DNA from 3 places in the Cytobacillus sp. OWB-43 genome. Region 3 is predicted to be linked to each of the others. Evidence: riboswitches for the same ligand, from Rfam matches in the RefSeq annotation. Region 3 holds a riboswitch; each other region holds the start of a gene.

Region 1 (7,929 bases), on a different contig from region 3:
AAGCGCTATCACTTCAAGAACATTTAAATCAGATTCAAGATCAATATGAGTTTAAAGCTTATATCGGTTTAAAGCATATAGAACCATTCGTTGAAGATGCAGTTCAACAAATGCATAATGATGGGATTACTAAAGCTGTCAGTCTTGTTCTTGCACCACATTATTCTACTTTTAGCATCAAATCTTATAATGGACGAGCAGAAGATAAAGCTCAGACGCTTGGTGGTCCAACTATTTACTCAGTTGATAGTTGGTATAAGGAACCGAAATTTATTCAATTTTGGGCAGATGGTGTGAAGAAGCAAATCGCTAAAATGTCAAGTGAAGAAAGAGATCAATATATATTAATTGTCTCTGCACATAGCTTACCAGAAAAAATTAAAGAATATGGTGATCCATATCCTGATCAACTACAAGAAACAGCTGAGTTAATTGCTAAAGAAGCTGGCGTTCGTGAATTTGCTGTCGGTTGGCAAAGCGAAGGAAATACACCTGACCCATGGTTAGGGCCTGATGTGCAGGATTTAACAAGAGATTTACATGCAAAAAAAGGCTATAAAGCATTTATTTATGCACCAGTCGGTTTTGTCGCTGATCATTTAGAAGTCTTATATGATAATGACTATGAATGTAAGGTGGTTACAGATGAAATAGGAGCTGCCTACTATCGTCCAGAAATGCCAAATAGTCATCCAGCGTTTATTGATTCTTTAGCAACAGTTGTCTTAGACAGAATGAAAAATAAGTAATGAGTTGATTGCAACCGCTTTTTTTATTTTCATAAAGGAGCGGTTTCTTTTTTAAGGATTTTTTGACAATATGAACAGTTTGGTCATAGAGAGGGGAGAAGTAAATGGCCGTTGACCGTAAACAATTAATTATTCAAGCTGCCACAAAATCATTTTCTCTTTTTGGCTATAAAGCTACAACAATGGAGCAAGTAGCCAAAATTGCTAATGTAGGAAAAGGGACTATATACACTTTTTTTAAAAATAAAGAAGAATTATTTGATGAAATTATTACGGCACTTATTAGAGAAATGAAAATAGAGGCAGAGCAGGTTTTGTCACCAGATTTATCTTTACAAGAAAATTTACATTTAGCTCTATATCGCATTTTGGAATATAGACTAGAGCATCAATTAACAATTAAGCTGTTCCAAGAGGGAAAAGAAATGGGGACCACTGCAGTTATAGAGATGACGAACAAAATGGAAAGAGAAATCATTTCTTATATAGGAGAAAAGGTAAAAACATTAGGTATTGATAAAGGAGAAATCGAGCCGTGCGACCCTGAATTGACTGCCTTTATTATGTTAAAGTTATACATATCACTCATTTTTGATTGGGAAAGACAGCATGCCCCACTTTCGAAAAGTGAAATCGCTGAGCTTATGGAAAGGTATGTGTTTAAAGGGCTTATAAAATCATGAATGTAGGATGGAATCATCATCAAATCAGCTCGCACATCAAGTGTGGGCTGGTTTTTTTGTTTCTAATAAAGTGATTTTAGATAACAGTTATTTCACTGTGCTTATTTAAAAGGTAAATCTAAGCAGCGCTAAAATATTGTATGAATTAGCTCACTCCAGCAAAACCAATCTTCACTCAGCGGGGTAAGAGAGTCCGGACTTAAATAAGTCATTCTGTTTGAATAACAGAAATGAAGCCGAGCAAATAGAGTTTCCAAGTCAGTCAAAATCGGAAATTGGAAATGAGAGCTGAGCAAAGGTGATTTGCGTCTCAATCAGATCAAAAAATAGAAAGAAATGCCAAGCTGAGGTTTTTTGTAACAGTATTTATTCTTTTTACACCTGGATTCAAAAGTCATTCATACTAGAAGGCTTGTTGGAGTAAAACAAAAAGAAGACTTGCTAAGGGGAGCAGGCCTTCTTCTTCCAATGGTTATATATTAAGGGATGGAAACTAGCATTCTATAAATCTGAGACACCTAAACAATGGTCACACTTATTACCGTAACATTCATGTTGCTCTTCGATGGACTTCCCGCATTCAGTACATTGCTTTTGTGGGAGATTCCTAAAGAAATCTAAAATGTTTTGAACCATGGTTGAAGCCTCCTAATCGTTAATTGAATTGTTTTGATATTTATATTGTATTATAACAGATTTATATAGTCAACAGCTGTTTCAATACAAATTAGCAAAAATGAAAAAATGGGCATTATTTAGTATAGTTAGAGATGAATCAAAAGGAGGGAAATGCAATGAAGTTAACGGTTATAGGTGCATGTGGAGGTTATCCAAAAGTGGGAGAAGCAACTGCGGGGTACTTATTAGAGCATGATGATTTTACATTATTAATTGACTGTGGAAGTGCTGTTATATCCAAAATGCAAGAGATTAAACAACCAGAGGAGTTAGACGCAGTCATACTTTCCCACTACCACCCAGATCATCATGCTGATATAGGTGTACTTCAACATGCTCGTTTAATTCAAGGGTACTTAGGAAAAAAAACAAGTATTTTACCGATTTATGGGCATGATGAAAATGAATATGAATTCCAAAAATTAAATTATAAAAATATCTCAGAAGGTGTACCTATTAAAGAGAGCCTACCATTAACAGTTGGTCCCTTTACAATTACTTTTCAACGGACTAACCACCCTGTATTATGCTTTGCGATGCGCATAAAAGTAGATAATAAAGTAATTGTATATACAGGTGATACCTCATATAAAGAAGAGTTAGAAGGGTTTGCTCATGAAGCAGATATACTTCTATGTGAGTGTAATTTTTATGGACATCAAGAAGGTAAAAATGCGGGACATATGAATAGCTATGATGCTGGTCGGTTAGCACAAATAGCTAAAGTGAAGCATCTTCTATTAACCCATTTGCCCCATTATGGTAATATAGAATCGTTAAAGGATGAAGCTTTAACAGAGTACAAAGGACCGATTAGTCTAGCCGCATTTGGCATGACTTTTGAAATTTAAAGGAGTGGTACCATGAAATTTATAGATAATCAAGGAATTACAGATCCTCGCATTAATTTAGCTATTGAAGAATATGCGTTGAAGAATTTAGATATTAATGAATCATATCTATTGTTCTACATAAATAAACCATCTATCATAATTGGTAAAAACCAAAATACGATTGAAGAAATCAATACAGAATACGTTGAAAAAAATGGACTGCATGTGGTGCGCCGTTTATCTGGTGGCGGTGCTGTATACCATGATCTTGGTAATTTAAACTTTAGTTTCATCACAAAGGATGATGGCGAAAGCTTTCATAATTTCTTAAAATTCACTGAACCAGTAATTACTGCTCTAAAAAAGTTAGGTGTAAATGCAGAATTAAGCGGTAGAAATGATTTGACAGTAGATGGGAGAAAGATTTCTGGAAATGCACAGTTCTCTACAAAAGGGAGAATGTTTAGCCATGGAACATTAATGCTCGATTCAGAAATTGAAAATGTTGTCTCTGCACTTAAAGTGAGAAAAGATAAGATTGAATCAAAAGGAATCAAATCTATTCGTAGCCGGGTAGCAAACATCTCTGAATTTTTAACTGAAAAAATTTCTATCGAAGAATTTAGACAGCTAATTTTACATCATATTTTTGAAGGTAGTGAAGTAAGTGAATATCGCCTAACAGAAAAAGACTGGGAAGAAATTCACAAAATCTCAGAACAAAGATATCAAAATTGGGAGTGGAACTATGGCAAGTCACCAAAATTTGATTATGAGCATTCTAAAAGATTCCCAGTGGGTTCTATTGACATTAGACTGAATGTAACAAAAGGACAAATTACTGAATGTAAAATTTACGGTGATTTCTTTGGTGTCGGAGATGTAACCGATATTGAAGAAAAGTTAGAAGGCATCCGCTACGAAAAAAGCGAAATTGAAAAGGCGCTAGCTGGTGTAAATATAAAACATTATTTCGGTAATATCACTATAGAAGACTTTGTAAATTTAGTTTATTAGAGCTGTATCAGTCTGTTTTTACTAAGGCATGAAAGTATTTTCACCGTTTAGGATGAAGAACTTTTATGCTTTTTATTTTATTATAAAGAAAAAAATAGAGTAGATCTCCGTAGACTACTTGAATCCTGAAATTTCTTTTAATATAATAAATTTAGAAAATTTATATTATAAAAATGAATGACTATTCATTCAGAAAAGAGGGAGAAACTTGAATTTAACAAGTCAGCTTCACAAGATTGCCTTAGAAAATGGGGAAAAAAATGCGTATTATTTTATGGATCAAGCATGTACATACGCAAAGCTCGATGAACAAGTAACAAGGTTTGCATCAGGACTTTCGTCATTAGGTATTAAAGAAGGTGATCATATTGCCTTGCTACTTGGTAATTCGCCGCATTTTGTTATTAGTTTATATGGTGCGTTAAAGCTAGGAGCAAAGGTCATACCGATAAACCCTATCTATACGCCTGAAGAAATTGGCTATATTTTAAGAGATGGTGATGTAAAAGCGGTGATTATGCTTGAGCAATTATTACCATTAGCAGAAAAAATGCATCATTTATTAACAGATATTAAGCATTATATTGTCTGCGAAACCGGTCAAACAAGTGGACTTCCAGCTCTGGGAGATAAGTCGGTATTTCCTAAATTGAAATCGTTTTCAGAGCTTGTTTCCAATGGAGATGTAACATTTGTTGATGCAGATGTTACACCCGATGATGTCGCGATTATACTCTATACATCAGGAACAACAGGCAAACCTAAAGGAGCCATGTTAACTCATCGTAACCTGTATAGTAATGCGAGTGATGTCGCGGACTATTTGCAGATTAATGAACGTGATACGGTGATTACAACCTTACCTATGTTTCACGTGTTTTGCTTAACTGTTGCTCTGAATGCACCTCTGATAAGTGGAGCAACAATCTTAATAGACCCTAAATTTAGTCCGAAAGAAATTTTCCGTTTAGCGGAAAAATACAAGCCAACTGTTTTTGCCGGCGTGCCTACAATGTATAATTTTCTTTATCAATATCCTGAAGGCAACCCTGGTGTCTTCCAATCTATGAGATTATGTATTTCTGGAGGTGCTTCACTTCCTGTTGCATTGTTAGAAAATTTTGAGAAGAAATTCAATGTGGTTATTTCTGAAGGCTATGGCTTATCAGAAGCTTCTCCGGTCACATGCTTTAACCCACTAGATCGTCCACGGAAACCGGGGTCGATTGGCACATCTATTATTCATGTTGAAAATAGAGTAGTTAATGAATTAGGAGAAGAGGTCGCTGTAGGTGAAGTAGGGGAGCTTGTTGTGAAAGGCCCTAACGTTATGAAAGGATATTACAAAATGCCTGAAGAAACATCTGCCTGTTTAAAGGAAAATTGGTTATATACAGGTGACTTAGCTAAGAGGGACGAAGAAGGATACTTCTACATTGTTGACCGTAAGAAAGATATGATAATTGTTGGTGGCTATAATGTGTATCCAAGGGAAGTAGAAGAGGTTTTTTATGACCATCCTGACATTGTAGAAGCGGCTGTTTTAGGTGTACCTGATCAGAATACAGGAGAAAAAGTTTTAGCCTATATTGTACCTAAAACTGAAAATTTAACAGAGGCACATTTATTGACTTATTGTAAAGAAAAGTTAGCCAAATACAAAATTCCTTCCTCTATAGAATTTTTAGAAGAATTGCCGAAGAATACAACAGGAAAGATACTGCGACGTGCTCTTAAGAAAAAGGTACTAGAAAATCAGGAAGCATAAGTTAAAAAACATGTTGACAAAAGATTCTAAATATTTTAGAGTAACTATATCAATTAAATAACCACTATCTAGAGAGGTGGAGGGACTGGCCCTACGAAGCCTCGGCAACAGACTTAGCATTGCAAGTACTGTGCCAATTCCAGCAAGCTAGCATTTAGCTTGAAAGATAGGAAGAGAATGAAATATTTATGAGCGTACGTTACCTCTTCCTTTTTGGAAGAGGTTTTTTTATGGCTGATTGGACCACCAAAAGCGATAAACATTCTTAGCACAATTGATAAATACATTATTATGCTTCTTTTGTAGAAGTATTAGAGGAGGTAATGGCAGTATGAGTTATAAAAAACAAATGATATTGAATGCATTTGAAATGACAAGTGCAATGCACAATTCTCATGGGCTATGGAAGCATAAAGATTCCAAACGACATCGTGCCTATAAAGATATTAATTATTGGATGGAATTAGCCAAAACACTCGAGAAGGGAAAATTCGATGCTGTCTTTTTTGCGGATGTATTAGGTGTTTATGATACGTATAAAGAAAGTAAAGAACCTTCAATTAACGATGGATTACAGTTTCCTGTTAATGATGGGGCGTTTGTCATCCCTGCTATGGCAGCAGTGACAGAGCATCTGTCATTTGCATTAACGGTGAGTACAACATATGAGCCACCTTTTGGGCAGGCAAGACGGTTTTCCACATTAGATCATTTGACAAAAGGAAGAGTGGCATGGAATATCGTTACTTCTTATCTTCCTAATGCAGCAAGAAATTTTGGTTTCAAAGATATGATCAAACACGATAAGCGTTATGAAATTGCCGATGAATATATGGATGTCGTTTATAAACTGTGGGAATCAAGCTGGGAAGATGGAGCAGTGATAGAAGATACAGAACAAGGGGTATTAATCGACCGTAAGAAAATCCATGAAATTCACCATAAAGGAGAATATTTTGATGTCGAAGGACCGCATTTAACAGAACCGTCACAACAAAGAACACCTGTTTTATATCAAGCAGGGACTTCTCCTAAAGGACGTGCTTTTGCAGCAAAACATGCAGAATGTGTATTTGTAGGTGGGCCAACACCTGAAAGAGTAAGACATTATACAGAGGATATTCGAAAACAAGCGGAAGAATATGGCAGGAATCCGGAAGATATTAAAATATTCACTTTCCTAACAGTCATCGTAGGTAAGACAACTGAAGAAGCGGAAGAGAAATTTGCTGAATACAACCAATTATGGAGTGCAGATGCAGCGAAAGCACAGTTTGGGGGCGCAAGCGGTTATAATGTTGCGGAATTTACAAAGGATGAGTTAGATAACCCATTTGAATTTAAAGCTACAGAGCATGGGCATTATAAAGCTGCTTCATTAACGAAAGATGCGAAGAAAAAACTATCGATTAAAGAAGCGATTTCAAAACTAGAAGGATTAGATAGAGACAATATAATTGTCGGCAATCCATCAGAAGTAGCAGACCAAATTCAATATCAGTTTGAAGCCTCTGGTGTCGATGGTTTTAATTTAAATCATTTAGTAACGCCAGCAGATTTGGAAGATTTTATTGAGCTTGTTATTCCGATTCTACAAGAACGTGGTTTATATAAAAAGGAATACAAAAAGGGTACGTTAAGAGAAAAGCTTTTTACTCATGGCTCGCCCCTTTTACCGAGTGGTCATCCAGGAAGTAAATATCGTAAAGGTGAAAAGATAAATAATTAAAATAAGAGGTGAAGGGTATGAGAAAAGTTTGGTTATTATTTTTTGTACTGACTTGTTGCACTGTTTTAAGTGCATGTGGGACATCAGGTTCATCCGGCGAAGAAAAGAAAGAGATGGTCTTAGGGGCGACAGTTCCTTATAGTGATATGCTTGAGCAAGGTGTAGCACCACTACTTGAGGAAAAAGGGTACAAAGTAGAAGTAAAGGAATTTAATGATTATGTTCAACCGAATATTGCTTTAGATAGTGGAGATTTGGATGGTAATTTATTTCAACATAAAGTGTACTTAGAGAATTTTAACACTGAAAAAGGGATGGATCTAGTAGATATTATTTCTGTTCCTACAGCTCCAATTGGTATTTATTCAGAAAAATTCAACTCCCTTGAAGAAGTGAAAGATGGAAGCACGATGGCCATTGCTAATGATCCTACAAACTTAGCGAGAGGATTAACAGTTGCGCGTGATGCTGG
Region 2 (7,929 bases), on a different contig from region 3:
ACATCAGGAATATAACTGCTCCCTTGCTGTAATAACTCAATCTTATGAGTATCTTGATCGATGCCCGTTACATGACAGCCCTTTTTTGCTAAGTGGAGAGCCAGTGGGAGACCAACATAGCCGAGACCAATAACAGCAACTCTATCTATTTGACCTTGGAGCATGTCCCATTTTCGATTGCCATCTGTATAACCGCATCTCTGATTGAACGATAGTAAATATGAAAATGCTTCAATGTGGTCACCTAGAATCCGGTCAGTTGATTCGACCCGACCATCGGCTTGCCTGTGATGCTGTTTTCTAATTTTATTTGGCTTGACGACATCGACATAATGAATGGATTCGACTTTAAATCCTTTTAGAATTGCCTTTGCTTGAAATAACGGTGGAGACATTAATGTGAGGATACCAATCTCGTCAATCACTTTCCTGCTCATTGCATGTGGAATAGCAGTGAGAGAATTAACGGTGAGGTCCTCTCTTTTCAGTGCCATATTCAGAAGGTACTTAGCAGCACTCACAGAATGCAACGGATGGGCACGGTCGAGCAATATTTCTAAATCATTTAAAGCAATATCTGCCCCTTCTTCTACAGCATGTATAAAAGGGGTTAAATCTTCTGCTTTGATAACAAAATCACTATCTAAGAACAAACAGATATCTCCTGTACTGTGAAGCGCACCAATCGCTCTTGGAATGTTATGTCCGAGTGCCTGGTCAAACGCAATCACTTTCACACCTGACTTTTCTACCTTTTCCTTTGTTCGTTCATCTGCTCCATTTAACACAACAATGATTTCATCAATGCCTGCCTTCTTTACCTCAGCAATCACTTCAGCAATCGTATCCGGCTCCTTCCCTACAGGAATAATCGCACTATACTTCGCTCGTTTCTCTTCCTTTACCGAAAAGGCTTGTACATATTCCTTAAAAGATTGCCGATTTCGCCTGCCATCGTTTAAACCACCGCGATATCCTCTCTCTTCAATCAGTTGGGCCACTGCACGTAAATGGTCACCAATTATTAAACTTGTTGAAAATGAAAAAGAGGAGCCCGTAATCTTCTGTTGATGTTTCGGTCGAATCTTATTTGTAGCAATCACATCAATGGCTACTGGTGCACTCATCTTTAATTCTTTCATCACAGCTATACTATGAGCTAATGGCGGACAAGCTAAATTCTCCCAACCAATTGTATCAAGCGCTGATTTTTTCATCACATGAGGAACAGCGACTAAGGAATTAACGGATAACTCACCTTTACCTAAAAAATGATTAAGAGAGAACTTTGATACTGCTGTCGGATGTGGTCTAATGGGGCGCTTCATTGTCCAGCTTAAATCATTTAGGGCAATATCAGCCCCATCCTGAATGCCATCAAGCAGTGCTTGTAGCTCCTGTGCTCTAACGACAATATCACCATCAATAAAAAGAAGCGTATCTCCTTTTGCCTCCCTTGCACCAATTGCTCGTCCAATATCCACCCCTAGAGGTTCTTTATAAACAAGCTTTCTACATTCAAATGCTTCCGCTATTTTCTCCGATCCATCTGTTGAACCATTCAAAACAGCGATGATTTCATATGGCTCAATCTTCACTAACTCTTCTAAAACGGCTGACAACGTAGATTCTTCATTCTGAATGGGAATAATAACAGATAGATTCATAACACTTCACTTCTCTCCTTCAGCAAAATTAATAGTCTCCTTTGTGCTAACTATAGCCTTTTCCATCACAAACCCGAGAAAAACACTAAGTAATATCAATATATACAGCTTGGCCAATTTTGTTCTCGGACAAGTATACAATCTATGAAAGATGGTGCGATAGACAGGGTAGATTGGTTTAATTATGGGGGCATTGATCCGATTCGGCACTAAAAAATATATTATTACTATTCGTTAGGAGATGTTAAAGTAGATATATATGTATTTAAGGGGGAGTACAAATTGGAATTCGAGTTGAATTTTATTTGGATTGCCGCCGGTTTAGCATTACTTGGCTATTTCATAGGCAATGGGTTGAAGCAATTTAGTAGTAAAAATGAAGGTAATATGAATCATTTACTTGTGGAGCAAAGCCACCTTCATCTTTACTTTTATTTAAGTGAAGCTGACATGAAGGATCTATTACAGAAGCATCCTCACGCACCAAAAGTCATTCTTAATGGCAAGCATTATTACCATCTACATAAATTTCGCAAGTGGCTTGAATCTGATGATATATATCACTCATGAAGAATTTATTTTGACAGCTTCCATTTATTATGCTAATCTATCTGTAAAATTCAAAATATTATAAATATGTAATTCTCTTATTCAGAGAGGTGGAGGGACTGGCCCGATGAAACCCAGCAACCTTTAACAATTATTTGTTAAAAAGGTGCTAATTCCTGCAAAGTGTAATAGCTTTGGCAAATAAGAGAGGATAAAGACCTCTCTATTTTTAATTAGAGAGGTCTTTTGTATTTTCAAAACTTAATAACAAAGGCAACAGATGCATGATTGCTTAAAAGGGAAGCCCGGTGGAATGCCGGCACGGTCCCGCCACTGTGAAGGAGAGCGACTTATCATTGACCACTATTTCATAATAGAAATGGGAAGGGATAACGAGCGATAATCCGAAGTCAGGAGACCTGTCTGTTGTTTGCACTTAGACTCTACGGATGCATAGAGAGGAGTGATGAATACGTGTTGAGCAAATCAAATGGTCTCAACTCTAGTTAATATTGCGTATGAATCTCTCATTTAATAATAAATAGAGAGATTTTTTGTTGAGAAAATACAATCTAAAGGAGTGTTTAAATTGACTGAAGTAAAAAGCTCAAATGTAGGTTATCCAAGAATTGGCGAGAAGCGGGAGTGGAAGAAAGCTCTAGAACAATTTTGGAGTGGTAAGTTGAATAAAGAGACTTTTCTGCAACAAATGGAAGTCATTCGTTTATCCTCTCTCGAGAAACAAAAACAACTTGGCGTTGATCTCATCCCGGTTGGCGATTTCACACTGTATGATCATGTCCTTGATACAGCTGTGATGTTTGGACTTGTTCCTGAGCGTTTTACATACAGAGGTGGGAAGGTTGATATCGAAACGTATTTTGATATTGCCAGAGGGAACAAAGATGCCGTGGCAGCTGAAATGACCAAATGGTTTAACACAAACTATCACTACATCGTGCCAGAACTCAACAACCTCACGCCAACACTTGCTGAAAACCGGCCACTTGCCTTTTATAAAGAAGGAAAAGAGAAGCTTGAAATCGACGGGAAACCGGTTATCTTGGGCCCGATTACGTTTGTGAAATTATCAAAGGGCTATAAAGAAAGTGAATTCAAATCAATCGTCAATCAATTCGTTCCTCTTTATGCACAAATTTTAAAAGAATTACAGCAAGAAGGTGCCTTGTGGGTACAAATCGATGAACCTATTTTAGCAACTACCCTCACAGAAGAAGACATCTCACTCTATCAAGCAGTTTACCAAACATTACACCAGGCAGCACCACAGATAAATATCATTTTACAAACGTATTTTGAAAGCATCACTCATTTTGAAGCTGTTACCTCATTACCTGTGCAAGCGATCGGCCTTGATTTTGTCCATGATGCAGGTCAAAACCTCGCTTCTTTACAAAAATTCGGCTTCCCAAGTGATAAAGTATTAGCTGCAGGTCTCATCGATGGCCGTAATATCTGGGGCGCCAAACTTGATAATAAGCTCTCTCTTCTAGAAAAAATTACAGCAATTGTTCCGAAAGATCGCTTAATCATCCAGCCTTCATCCAGCTTATTGCATGTACCCGTTACAGTCAAAATTGAAGAAACACTAGATCATACATTAAAGACCGCACTCGCCTTTGCTGATGAAAAATTACAAGAAATCGTAGTGCTAACGAAAGGAATAAGAGAAGGAAAAGAGCAAATCCAAGATGAGATAAACGAGAGACGAACTGCTATCGAGGTGCTAAATCAATCTTCTATTAGAAACAATCAACAAGTACAAACAGCCATTCAAAACTTACCATCATCACTAGCAGAGCGCGAAGCACCTTATTCTGTTCGTCAAGCAACACAAAAAATAGCCTTCCAACTACCACTCCTACCTACAACAACGATTGGAAGCTTCCCACAAACACAGGAAGTGAGAAGAAATCGTTTAAAATGGCGTAAAGGAGAGTTAACTGCTACTGACTATCAAACATATATCAAAACGGAAATTAAAAAGTGGATTGATATTCAAGAAGAGCTAGGCCTTGATGTGTTTGTTCATGGCGAATTCGAGCGCACAGATATGGTCGAATACTTCGGTGAAAAATTAGCCGGATTCCAATTCACAAAATTCGGTTGGGTGCAGTCTTATGGCTCTCGTTGTGTCAAACCACCACTCATTTATGGAGATGTCTCATTTGAACAGCCAATGACAGTTGCAGAAACAGTCTATGCCCAGTCCTTAACAGATCACCCGGTAAAAGGTATGCTCACTGGTCCGATTACGATTTTAAACTGGTCATTTGTCCGCGACGATATCCCTCGTTACGAAGTCGCAAACCAAATTGCCCTTGCCCTTCGAGAAGAAGTAGAAGCACTAGAAGCAAATGGTATCCGGATGATTCAAGTAGACGAACCAGCCATTCGTGAAGGATTACCACTCAAACAAGAGAAGTGGGAAGATTATCTGAACGCTGCTGTTTATGCTTTTAGACTAGCCACCACTTCTGTCAGAAATGAAACACAAATTCATACGCATATGTGCTACTCCGATTTCGAAGACATTATCTCAAGCATTCAAGCACTCGACGCTGATGTCATCTCCATTGAAACATCAAGAAGCCACGGCGAACTCATTCACTCATTTGAAGAAAGCACCTACGAACAAGGTATCGGCTTAGGTGTATATGACATTCACAGCCCTCGGGTGCCACAACTCGACGAACTAACGAAAAACATCGACCGTGCCTTACAAGTACTAGACCCACAACTTTTCTGGATTAACCCTGACTGCGGCCTCAAAACAAGAGGCATGGACGAAACCGTCGCAGCCCTAACAGTCATGGTGCAAGCTGCCAAACTCTCGCGGGAAAAATTACTTGTAAAAAAAGGCGAATAAACAAACAGAAATCCGAACGATTATACATTCGTTCGGATTTCCTCGTTTAATAGTACAGTGTTTAGTTTCTTATCCATCTTCTTCTGATAAGAACCATGGTTAAATCTCTTTTCGTTAAATTCACCAATCACATTCCGTACCCGGACATTATGGATGATTAAGTTGCGATAAATCTCATTCTGCAAATAAGCATTAAACCAACTATAATCCTTTAACTTCCGCAGATTATTCGTCACATCTGCTTGCGTGACTTGTGTAATAAAAGGGGCGAAAGAAATAATACTTATCATATTTAGGAACAGCTTTTTCATAGTGGGTGCATCCTCTCTTATTTATTCACATTACTGTTGGTTGGGTATTTGTACCTTTTCGTTTACCAAATCAGAGATGATACTACGTCAAAACCAGTTCACATCCGCACTCAAAAAACGAGCACCACTAAAATCAAAACGACGAGGAGAAGCTCTAGACCATTTGCGGCCTCATCTTGCTTATTTTCATTAATTTTCTTCCGATATAACCTTTGTATCTTTCATTTGTAATTGTTATTCATACGAGTACCCCTTTTATCCTAATATTTATCAATCGTTACCCCTAAAACAGATGCCCTAATGATACTTATATCTCTAAACCTTTCCAACTCCTCTGGTGTGCCGCTTATCATGGCTCCACTAATTAGCGTTTCTGATTCATCGTTATAATAAGGATCGTCTTCTGAAACACCATATCCATAAGCGTTATCACCATTCAACACATGATGCAGGTCAGGATCTCCTTCTGTTGGTTTCGGTGTGTGCTCATTAACCCATAACCAGTCGATATTCTCCACACCCATGATATTACCCAATTCTTTAAGAGTCATCGGTTCATCAAATGATATTGCTACTTCTACTAATGTGTTTTTGTCGAGTCCTACAGCTATATCAATTTCCTGAGGTAAATAACTGTAGTTGATTCGAGGGTAATAAAAATCAACAATACGCTCATTATTCATTTGGTTGTACCGAACAACCCTTTTAGTTTCTTCATCTACCTTATTTCCTTCAGTTAAACCGCTCTCTCGACTAACAAGCTTTATTCTACCTATCGCTGGATATTCATTTGTCTCTTTATTCCAAACAAATTGTCTTCCTCCAATTTCCTTAAAATAGACCGTCTCACCAATGGCGCTAAAGAGATTATAATGAAAGGTAGTATTATGGCTGATAATACCTGCTCCTTTCGACCAACTGTTTAAATCCTCATCCATACCACTTTCTATTTTTTTATTGATAAGATATTGAACACCACTAAAAACTAAGAAGATTAAAATAAGAACGGATATCGTAGAAATTAAAAAATATAAACCAAATTGCTTCCATCTTGCCTTTCTTACTGAACGCCGGAATAGTGAATCACTAATAAAATCCATTTCATCCTTTTTATGATTCGTCATCACGTGCCTCCTCCAAACACTTCAATAATTTCTTTCGAGCGCGGTATAAATTAATCTTCACAGCGCCAATGCTTATCCCCAAAATGATAGCTATCTCCTCATATGTGAAATTTGATTGATATTTTAATAGTAGAATCTCTGCATAAAAAGGTTTTAACTGATTGAGTATACTAGACAATTCTCTCGCACGTTCTTTTGAGATAACTAGCGCCTCGGGGGTTTCCGTACTTTCCGGCTCACCACTATGTTCATCTAAATTAAAGTGGTATTTCTTATTTTTGCGACATTGGTCATAATGGTAATTCAATGCCACACGAATTAACCAACTTCGTACCTTTGATGAACGAATCGTGTCAGATAATTTGATATACTTAAGCGCTGTTTCTTGCACAGCATCTTGAGCATCTATGTGGGGTACCCCTTTTTTTAATAAATATTTATAAACAATATTTAACTCTCTATTCAAGACATCGATATTCAACGCTTCTCTCATATCCCTCCTCCTATGCTTATAAGACGAAACAGATAGTAGTAATGTTAACAAAATTCTAAAATTAATATTAATATCTAGCATAATAATGTTTCAAACCATAATAAAATAACCACAGCATGAGCTTAAACTGTGGTCTCGATAATTAGCACTCTTTTATATGGTGATAAATTATATTTTATATAGTGTTCACTAAAGTAAGACTAAAACAGGATATCAATCAACAGCATTAGTCTCCCCTTACCCCATTTCTGCAAAATAGCCAAATAATATAAAGAAAACGATCGCTAAGATGAATAAGGTAATAATATAAAAAATCAGTAGGATTCTTGCAAGAAACCCGTTAAAGCGATTATACAATTCGTTAGCAGTTAGTTCCGTTAAAGCAAAGAAAGGTATGGATAAAATCATCAGAAACACAAAATCCTCTGTTATCCAGCTGTAAAATTTTCCACCAGCTCTACTACTAAAAAAATACAAAATGGCTAGGAACATATTAATAATTAAGAAGAATCCTAGCATGCTGAATAAGACCGCGATAAAACCTATCATACTATCTGATTTACACCTCACAGGAAATTTACTCATAAAACTTCTAGAAATAGATATCTTCATTATATTACCATTATTTACATTTATATAAAAAACATAATTTATTAAAGAGCAGGAAAGTAAAAATCAAAACCAGCGTAAGCGAACTGTCAGCACACTACACTACAAAAAAACACACAAGGTAACGAGAATACCTTGTGTGAAAGGAGTTATTTTACTTTCTGAGCATGGCGCGAAGCCGCTGCACCAGCTAATTTACCAAAGACGGCGCCAGACATTAAGCCTGAACCGCCGGGATAATTCTCGTAGAAGATACCGCCAATCATTTCTCCAGCAGCATATAAGC
Region 3 (7,929 bases):
GGTGATGAAATTGTAGCTGCCTCTAATTTATATGGAGGTACATATAATTTATTTACAGTCACTTTACCAAAGTACGGCATCAACGTTAGGCTTATCGATATTAATAATGAAGAGGAACTACGAGCAGCAATCAATGAGAAGACACGAGCTGTATTTGCCGAAACCATTGGTAACCCGAGTTTACAAGTACTAGATATTGAAACAGTTTCAAATATCGCCCATGAACATGGTGTGCCGTTAGTGGTTGATAACACATTTGCAACTCCTTATCTATGTCGGCCAATTGAGCATGGCGCAGACATTGTTGTTCACTCTGCAACGAAATGGTTACTTGGGAATGGGACGACAATGGGGGGGATCATTGTTGACGGTGGTAAATTTGATTGGAACTCAGAGAAGTATCCAGGATTAAGTCAGCCGGATACAAGCTATAACGATATAGTATATAGTGAGGCACTGGGCCCTGTAGCATATATTACTAAAGCGAGAGTGCAGCTTCTAAGAGATTTAGGTCCAGCACTAAGTGCACAAAGCGCCTTCCAATTTACGTTAGGTTTAGAAACGTTAACGGTTCGAATGAAAGAACATATTGCTAATACGAAAAAAATTGTGCAATATTTAAATAATCATCCTGCTGTTAATTGGGTACTTTATCCGGGCGATGACAACCATCCTAATAAAGAATTAGCAGACAAATATTTATCTAAAGGTGCAGGGGCAGTTGTCGTTTTTGGCATATCTGGTGGGCGTGAAGCAGGTGCGAAGGTTATTAATTCGGTTGAGCTGTTCGCACATGTAGCGAATGTAGGTGATGCAAAAAGTCTTATTATACATCCAGCAAGCACAACGCATCAACAACTTAATCAGGATGGGTTAAAACAAGCAGGTGTACCTGAAGACTTAATCCGATTATCAATTGGAATTGAAAATGTAGAAGATTTGATCGATGATCTTGAATCTGCTATTGAAGCGGCAACCGGTATTGCTTCATTAAATATAAGGGTCTAACAACTATTATTTCAGATTTGACACCTACTTCAATGACATGATACTATTACACAGGTACACAAAAAAATTCAATATATTCATAGTTTGCTCTTATTTAGAGAGGTGGAGGGAAGTGCCCTTTGAAGCCCGGCAACCGTCATTTAATTGAAATGGTGCCAATTCACTCAAAGCATTAGCTTTGAAAGATGAGAGAAAGGAATTTTCATAACAAGCCTTTCTGCTCATAAGCAGGAAGGCTTTTTTTATAAACAATGGATATGCTATAAATGTGTTGGTTTTTCTGGATTGAAGAGGTGAAGTATAAAATGATTTCAATAAAAGATGTAAAAAAGATTTTCTCAACGAAAAACGGGAAAGTAAATGCAGTAGACAATGTTAACCTCGAAATTAACGAGGGTGAAATATTCGGTGTAATCGGGTACAGTGGTGCGGGTAAAAGTACATTGATTCGTATGTTAAATGGACTTGAAATCCCGACTGAAGGCGTTGTATCTGTAGCTGGGAATGAAGTTTCTCGCATAAAAGGTGCTAGCTTAAGAAAGGCTAGACAAGAAATAAGCATGATTTTCCAACATTTTAATTTATTGTGGTCTCGAACAGTACGAGAAAACATTGCGTTTCCATTAGAAATTGCTGGTGTACCTAAGAAAGCGCGACTAGAGAGAGTTAATGAATTAATTAAATTGGTTGGACTAGATGGTCGAGAGGATGCCTATCCCTCGCAATTAAGCGGTGGACAAAAACAGCGAGTAGGTATTGCTAGAGCACTTGCCAATAATCCTAAAGTACTGTTATGTGATGAGGCGACAAGTGCTCTAGATCCGCAAACAACTGATAGTATTCTCGACTTACTTGTTGATATTAATGAACGTTTAGGGTTAACTATTGTGTTAATTACGCATGAAATGCATGTCATTCGCAAGATTTGCCACCGTGTGGCTGTCATGGAAGGTGGAAGAATTGTTGAAATTGGCGAAGTGCTAGATGTGTTCCAAAAGCCAAAAGAACCTATTACGAAGCGATTTGTTCAACAAGTGACCGAACCGGAAGAAACGAAGGAAACGATTACACATTTACTGAGTGCTTATCCAAATGGCCAAATTGTTCAACTTGGATTTGTAGGTGGTTCAGCGGAACAACCATTAATCACAAACTTAATTCGCCACTACAATGTAACAGTGAATGTATTACAAGGAAAGATATCCCAAACACAAAGTGGCTCTTACGGTACCTTATTTATTCATATAGATGGAGAGACGGATGAGGTTACCCGCGCGATTGAATATATTCATTCGCAGAAGGTTGGCGTGGAGGTGATTTCCCATGCTTAATGAATGGCTACCAAATGTGGATTGGGAAAGAATGTGGGAAGCAACAAAAGAAACTTTATATATGACAAGTATTTCTGTTATAGCCACGTTTATTTTAGGAATTATTCTTGGATTACTTTTGTTCTTAACCTCTAAAGGTAATATATGGCAAAATCAGCTAGTTAATAAGATCATTGCGGCATTCGTCAATGTCTTTCGATCCATTCCGTTTTTAATCTTGATTGTGTTATTAATCCCTTTCACAAAAATGATTTTAGGGACAATGATTGGTGAAAATGCAGCATTACCAGCACTCATTATTGGTGCAGCACCTTTCTATGCAAGAATGGTGGAAATTGGCTTACGTGAGATTGATAAAGGTGTCATTGAAGCCTCTAAATCGATGGGTGCAAAAACAAGTACAATTATATGGAAAGTACTCATCCCTGAATCTATGCCAGCGCTTGTTTCGGGTATTACCGTTACAGCGATTGCGCTAGTCGGATATACGGCAATGGCAGGTGTCATAGGTGCAGGAGGATTAGGGAACCTTGCCTACTTAGAAGGTTTCCAAAGAAGTAGATATGACGTTGTATGGATTGCAACGATTATTATCTTAATTATCGTGTTTATCATCCAAATGATTGGTGATTTGATTACTTCCAAACTAGACAAACGATAGGAGAGCTAAAAAAATGAAAAAATGGTTATCTGTTTTAATGATTGCAGCTGTTGCATTATTTATTGCTGCCTGTGGATCTTCAGATGAAGGTAGCGAAGGATCTGATGAAGGAACAAAAACATTAAAAATTGGGGCATCTAACGTACCGCATGCTGAAATCCTTAATGAAGCAAAACCTTTATTAGAAGAAAAAGGAATTGAGCTGGATATCACAACGTTCCAAGATTATATTGTACCGAACCAAGCGTTAGAGGGTGGCGATATTGATGCGAACTATTTCCAACATATCCCTTATTTAGAATCTCAAATGGCTGAAAATGATTATGATTTTGTTAATGCTGGTGGTGTTCATATCGAGCCAATTGGTGTTTATTCACAAGAATATGATAGCTTAGATGATCTTCCAGAAGGAGCAACAGTTATTATGAGTAGCTCTGTACCTGACCATGGTCGTATTTTGACAATGTTAGAAAAGGAAGGTTTGATTACACTAAAAGCTGATGTCGATAAAACGACAGCGACAATTGATGATATTGAGGAAAATACGAAAAATCTAAAGTTTGATACGGAGTATGAAGCAGCACTTCTTCCACAAATATATAATAATGGAGAAGGTGACGCAGTTCTAATTAACTCTAACTATGCAATTGATGCTGGCTTAAATCCAGTGGAAGATGCAATTGCACTTGAAGAAAGTGATTCTCCATATGTGAATGTAATCGCAGTTAGAGCTGGGGATGAAGACAAAGAAGAAATAAAAGCACTACTAGAAGTATTACACTCTGAAGAAATCCAAAGTTTCATTGAAGAACAATATGAAGGTGCAGTTGTACCTGTTACTGAATAATAGAAATTTATTAAAGAAGTCTACTTAGTTGTAGGCTTCTTTTTTTGGTAAGGCGATGTATAGGGGCTAACTAGTACAATTGATGCAAATAAAGGTAGATTAGACGGCTTTTGGAGAATCCTAAATTCGGTTTGATAGAAACAAGTAGTGAGGGAAATTCGTATTATTAAGAAAGAAAATAATAAATGAAGTGTACAAGCTTTTCCCCCATGATCGGATTTCCGCGTTCATTAAGGTTAAGGATACGAAAAATTGCTAATAAAAGCGGCTTGCGCACGAGAGAGAAAATTGCAAAGATAGCAGAACAAAAACCGATTAGATCGTATATCAGAAGTGAAAATAGAAATCTTAATAAAAAACAAATAATAATTCTCTGTATATTGCTTAATCTTACAAAGGTGACCTTAACTGTTGATTAGAGGTGTTTTGCACAGACAAACTAGTCATTCCTAACTTTTGTATGAGTAAAGGTGAATATTTGTAAGTATTGACCCATGAATTTATGAATAAAAGAGGTGGATAAAACCAATCACGATAAATTCAGTAAAAAAGCGTATTTTCGTGTTTTATCGTGTTTGAGTCGGGTAAGTTTATAGTGTAGTATTTTTATTGTAATCATTATAACGCTTTAAACGGCGAAAATTTGAAAGGATTGATTCATTATTAGTCAGCTACAGCTGAATTACACAAGCGAAATGGAAAAGGCCATGCACGGAGCATATGGAGTAGGTTATGAAACGTATTGCCAAAGACAGGATGTAAGGATGCGCGTAGAAAAACAGCGTGAAAAAGATTACTTAAAGAGTCAAAGAATTGTTGCCGATATCGAACGTAAAGCACATGCTTAAATAAAGAGGAGAGCTGTCAGTTAGACGGCTCTTTTTGTATATAATAAATGAAAATGAGATTTAATTACGTCAATGTTAAGGTGGCGTGAAACCATATATTGTGTAAAAATCTGGTTTCTTTTGTTTATATAATTGCTTATGAACAAGATGATTATGCCGATTTTAATTTGGACATAAATGCAAGTAGAAAAGAACTTAACAATAAGTCATATATAAATAGAAGAAAAATGAGTTATTTTCGCTAAATTTAGTGTAGAATAATGGATGGTGATAGGTTTACAACATATACATAGTGGAAATATCGTCTAATATGTGCAAAGAGTTGATATCACATTTAATTTGTTATAAGATTGTAATGAGAATAAAGTGAGAATTAAACTAGAAATGAGATTTGACTTAACAGTGCAAATCTTTTTTATTACGGAGGTATAAACATGGCATCTACATTAACAATTAAAGACCTTCATGTTGAAATTGAAGGAAAAGAGATTTTAAAAGGTGTTAACCTTGAGATAAAGGGTGGAGAAATCCACGCAATTATGGGTCCTAACGGAACAGGTAAATCAACATTATCTTCCGCAATTATGGGACATCCGAAATATGAAGTAACAAAAGGAAGTATTATTTTAGATGGTGAAGATGTACTTGAAATGGAAGTAGATGAGCGCGCGCGCGCAGGTCTATTCCTAGCAATGCAGTACCCAAGTGAAATCAGTGGCGTAACAAATGCAGATTTTTTACGTTCCGCAATTAATAGCCGTCGAGAAGAAGGCGAAGAGATTTCTCTAATGAAATTCATTCGTAAAATGGATAAAAACATGGAGTATCTTGAAATGGATACAGATATGGCCCAACGTTACTTAAACGAAGGCTTCTCTGGTGGGGAGAAAAAACGTAATGAAATCCTACAGATGATGATGATTGAGCCTAAAATTGCGATTCTTGATGAAATTGATTCTGGATTAGATATCGATGCATTGAAAGTCGTTTCTAAAGGGATTAACGAAATGCGCGGTGAGGAATTTGGTTGCTTAATTATTACTCACTACCAACGTCTATTAAACTACATCACGCCTGATCACGTGCATGTAATGATGCAAGGTCGTGTCGTTAAGTCTGGTGGACCAGAATTAGCACAAAGACTAGAAGCTGAAGGTTATGACTGGATTAAAAAAGAATTAGGTATTGAAGACGAATCAGTTGAGCAAGAAGCGTAAGAGTTAGGAGGATCACTATGTCAACAGAAATAAAGTTACCATTTGATAAAGAATACGTACATTCTTTTTCAAAAGATATGGGCGAGCCTGCATGGATGACAGATCTCCGTGTAAACGCACTGGAGAAAGCTGAAGATCTTCCAATGCCTAAGCCTGATAAAACAAATATTTCAAAATGGAATTTCACTCAATTTGATAAGCATATCGTGGGAAGTGAAGATTACTCTTCATTAACTGACTTGCCAGAAGAAGTAAGAAGCTTAATCAATTTAGAATCAGCTGACCAAAATTTATATATTCAGCGTAATAATCGTCCGGCATATATCTCTTTATCAAAGACAGTTCTAGATCAAGGTGTTATTTTCACCGACATCTTTACTGCTGCTAGAGAGCACGGAGATCTGTTACAAAAATATTATATGACAGATGGGGTAAAGGTTGACGAACATAAGTTAACAGCTTTACATGCTGCACTGATGAATGGTGGCGTATTTGTCTATATTCCTAAAAATGTAGAAATCAAAGAGCCACTACACTCTGTATTTATTCACGACGATCAAGAAGCAAACCTGTTCAATCATGTATTATTGGTTGCTGAAGATAATAGTTCTGTTACTTATGTAGAAAACTACATTTCAACAATGGAAGAAAGCAAAGGCATTTTTAACATCATTTCCGAAGTTGTTGCTAATACAAATGCAAAAGTAACTTATGGAGCGGTAGACACTTTATCTGCTGGAACTACTGTATATGTGAATCGTCGCGGAGTTGCTGGCCGAGATGCACGTATTGAATGGGCATTAGGCTTAATGAATGATGGCGATACAGTATCTGATAATAAAACGAATTTAATCGGCGATGGTTCATATGGAGATATGAAAACAGTCGTTGTAGGTCGCGGGAAACAAACGCAAAACTTTACAACAAACATCGTACACTTTGGTAAAGCATCTGAAGGTTACATCTTAAAACATGGTGTAATGAAGGATGCAGCTACTTCCATCTTTAATGGAATTGGTAAAATTGAGCACGGAGCGACAAAGGCAAATGCAGAACAAGAATCTCGTGTATTAATGCTAAGCGAAAAAGCACGTGGAGATGCGAATCCAATTCTATTGATTGATGAAGATGATGTAACAGCTGGTCACGCAGCTTCTGTTGGTCGTGTCGACCCGTTACAATTATATTATTTGATGAGTCGTGGTATTTCACAAAAAGAAGCAGAACGCCTTGTTATTCATGGCTTCCTTGCTCCAGTAGTTAATGCTCTTCCTATCGAAGGGGTTAAAAAGCAATTAACAGCTGTGATCGAAGGGAAAGTTCAATAATGAATGCAAAAGAGATTCGCGAGCTATTTCCAATACTAAATCAAGAAGTCAATGGCCATCCATTAGTGTATTTAGATAGCGGTGCTACATCACAAAAACCAATTCAAGTGATTGAAGCGGTACAAAAATATTATCATAACGATAATTCAAATGTTCATAGAGGTGTACACACTTTAGGTACAAGGGCTACTGACGGCTATGAAGGCGCCAGAGAAAAAGTCCGCAAGTTTATCAGGGCAAAATCCACTGAAGAAATTATCTTTACTAGAGGAACAACGACTAGTATAAATAAAGTGGCTGCAAGCTATGCGAGAGCGAATCTTTCAGAAGGGGATGAGATTGTTATCTCCTATATGGAGCACCATAGTAATATTATTCCTTGGCAACAAGTGGCTAAGGAAACTGGTGCAACATTAAAATATTTACCATTACAAGAAGATGGAACAATTGCTCTGAGTGATGTTTCCGCTACAATTACAGACCAAACGAAAATTGTTTCTGTTACACTGGTATCTAACGTATTGGGTGTAATCAATCCTATTAAAGATATTGCCAAAATTGCTCATCAGCATGGAGCTGTAATGGTTGTTGATGCTGCACAAGGGGCACCGCATTTAAAAATTGATGTGCAAGATCTAGATTGTGATTTTCTTGCTTTTTCAGGACATAAAATGTGTGGACCTACTGGT

The links. A riboswitch is a leader RNA that binds a small molecule or an ion and turns the genes downstream of it on or off. The one in region 3 is predicted to bind S-adenosylmethionine.
Region 1: another riboswitch for S-adenosylmethionine. It lies ahead of U9M49_RS00615 (LLM class flavin-dependent oxidoreductase); the one in region 3 lies ahead of U9M49_RS19955 (methionine ABC transporter ATP-binding protein).
Region 2: another riboswitch for S-adenosylmethionine. It lies ahead of metE (5-methyltetrahydropteroyltriglutamate--homocysteine S-methyltransferase); the one in region 3 lies ahead of U9M49_RS19955 (methionine ABC transporter ATP-binding protein).

The regions. Positions count from the first base shown of each region.
Region 1 is NZ_JAYEFF010000001.1:104,705-112,633, forward strand. It holds gene hemH (ferrochelatase) at 1-749, shown strand, start outside; gene U9M49_RS00590 (TetR/AcrR family transcriptional regulator) at 854-1,432, shown strand; gene yhfH (protein YhfH) at 1,934-2,068, opposite strand; gene U9M49_RS00600 (MBL fold metallo-hydrolase) at 2,227-2,961, shown strand; gene U9M49_RS00605 (lipoate--protein ligase) at 2,974-3,960, shown strand; gene U9M49_RS00610 (fatty acid--CoA ligase family protein) at 4,169-5,728, shown strand; SAM riboswitch class I at 5,790-5,901, shown strand; gene U9M49_RS00615 (LLM class flavin-dependent oxidoreductase) at 6,060-7,457, shown strand; gene U9M49_RS00620 (MetQ/NlpA family ABC transporter substrate-binding protein) at 7,475-7,929, shown strand, end outside.
Region 2 is NZ_JAYEFF010000005.1:34,534-42,462, reverse strand. It holds gene U9M49_RS16915 (nucleotide sugar dehydrogenase) at 1-164, opposite strand, end outside; partial or broken gene U9M49_RS16910 (glycosyltransferase family 2 protein) at 156-1,667, opposite strand; gene U9M49_RS16905 (DNA-binding protein) at 1,950-2,237, shown strand; SAM riboswitch class I at 2,312-2,424, shown strand; cobalamin riboswitch at 2,478-2,658, shown strand; gene metE (5-methyltetrahydropteroyltriglutamate--homocysteine S-methyltransferase) at 2,806-5,106, shown strand; gene U9M49_RS16895 (hypothetical protein) at 5,127-5,417, opposite strand; gene U9M49_RS16890 (anti sigma factor C-terminal domain-containing protein) at 5,678-6,541, opposite strand; gene U9M49_RS16885 (RNA polymerase sigma factor) at 6,528-7,034, opposite strand; gene U9M49_RS16880 (hypothetical protein) at 7,272-7,583, opposite strand; gene tcuA (FAD-dependent tricarballylate dehydrogenase TcuA) at 7,793-7,929, opposite strand, start outside.
Region 3 is NZ_JAYEFF010000007.1:156,683-164,611, reverse strand. It holds gene U9M49_RS19960 (O-acetylhomoserine aminocarboxypropyltransferase/cysteine synthase family protein) at 1-1,008, shown strand, start outside; SAM riboswitch class I at 1,096-1,200, shown strand; gene U9M49_RS19955 (methionine ABC transporter ATP-binding protein) at 1,314-2,339, shown strand; gene U9M49_RS19950 (methionine ABC transporter permease) at 2,332-3,000, shown strand; gene U9M49_RS19945 (MetQ/NlpA family ABC transporter substrate-binding protein) at 3,014-3,847, shown strand; gene U9M49_RS19940 (hypothetical protein) at 4,555-4,695, shown strand; gene sufC (Fe-S cluster assembly ATPase SufC) at 5,130-5,912, shown strand; gene sufD (Fe-S cluster assembly protein SufD) at 5,930-7,240, shown strand; gene U9M49_RS19925 (cysteine desulfurase) at 7,240-7,929, shown strand, end outside.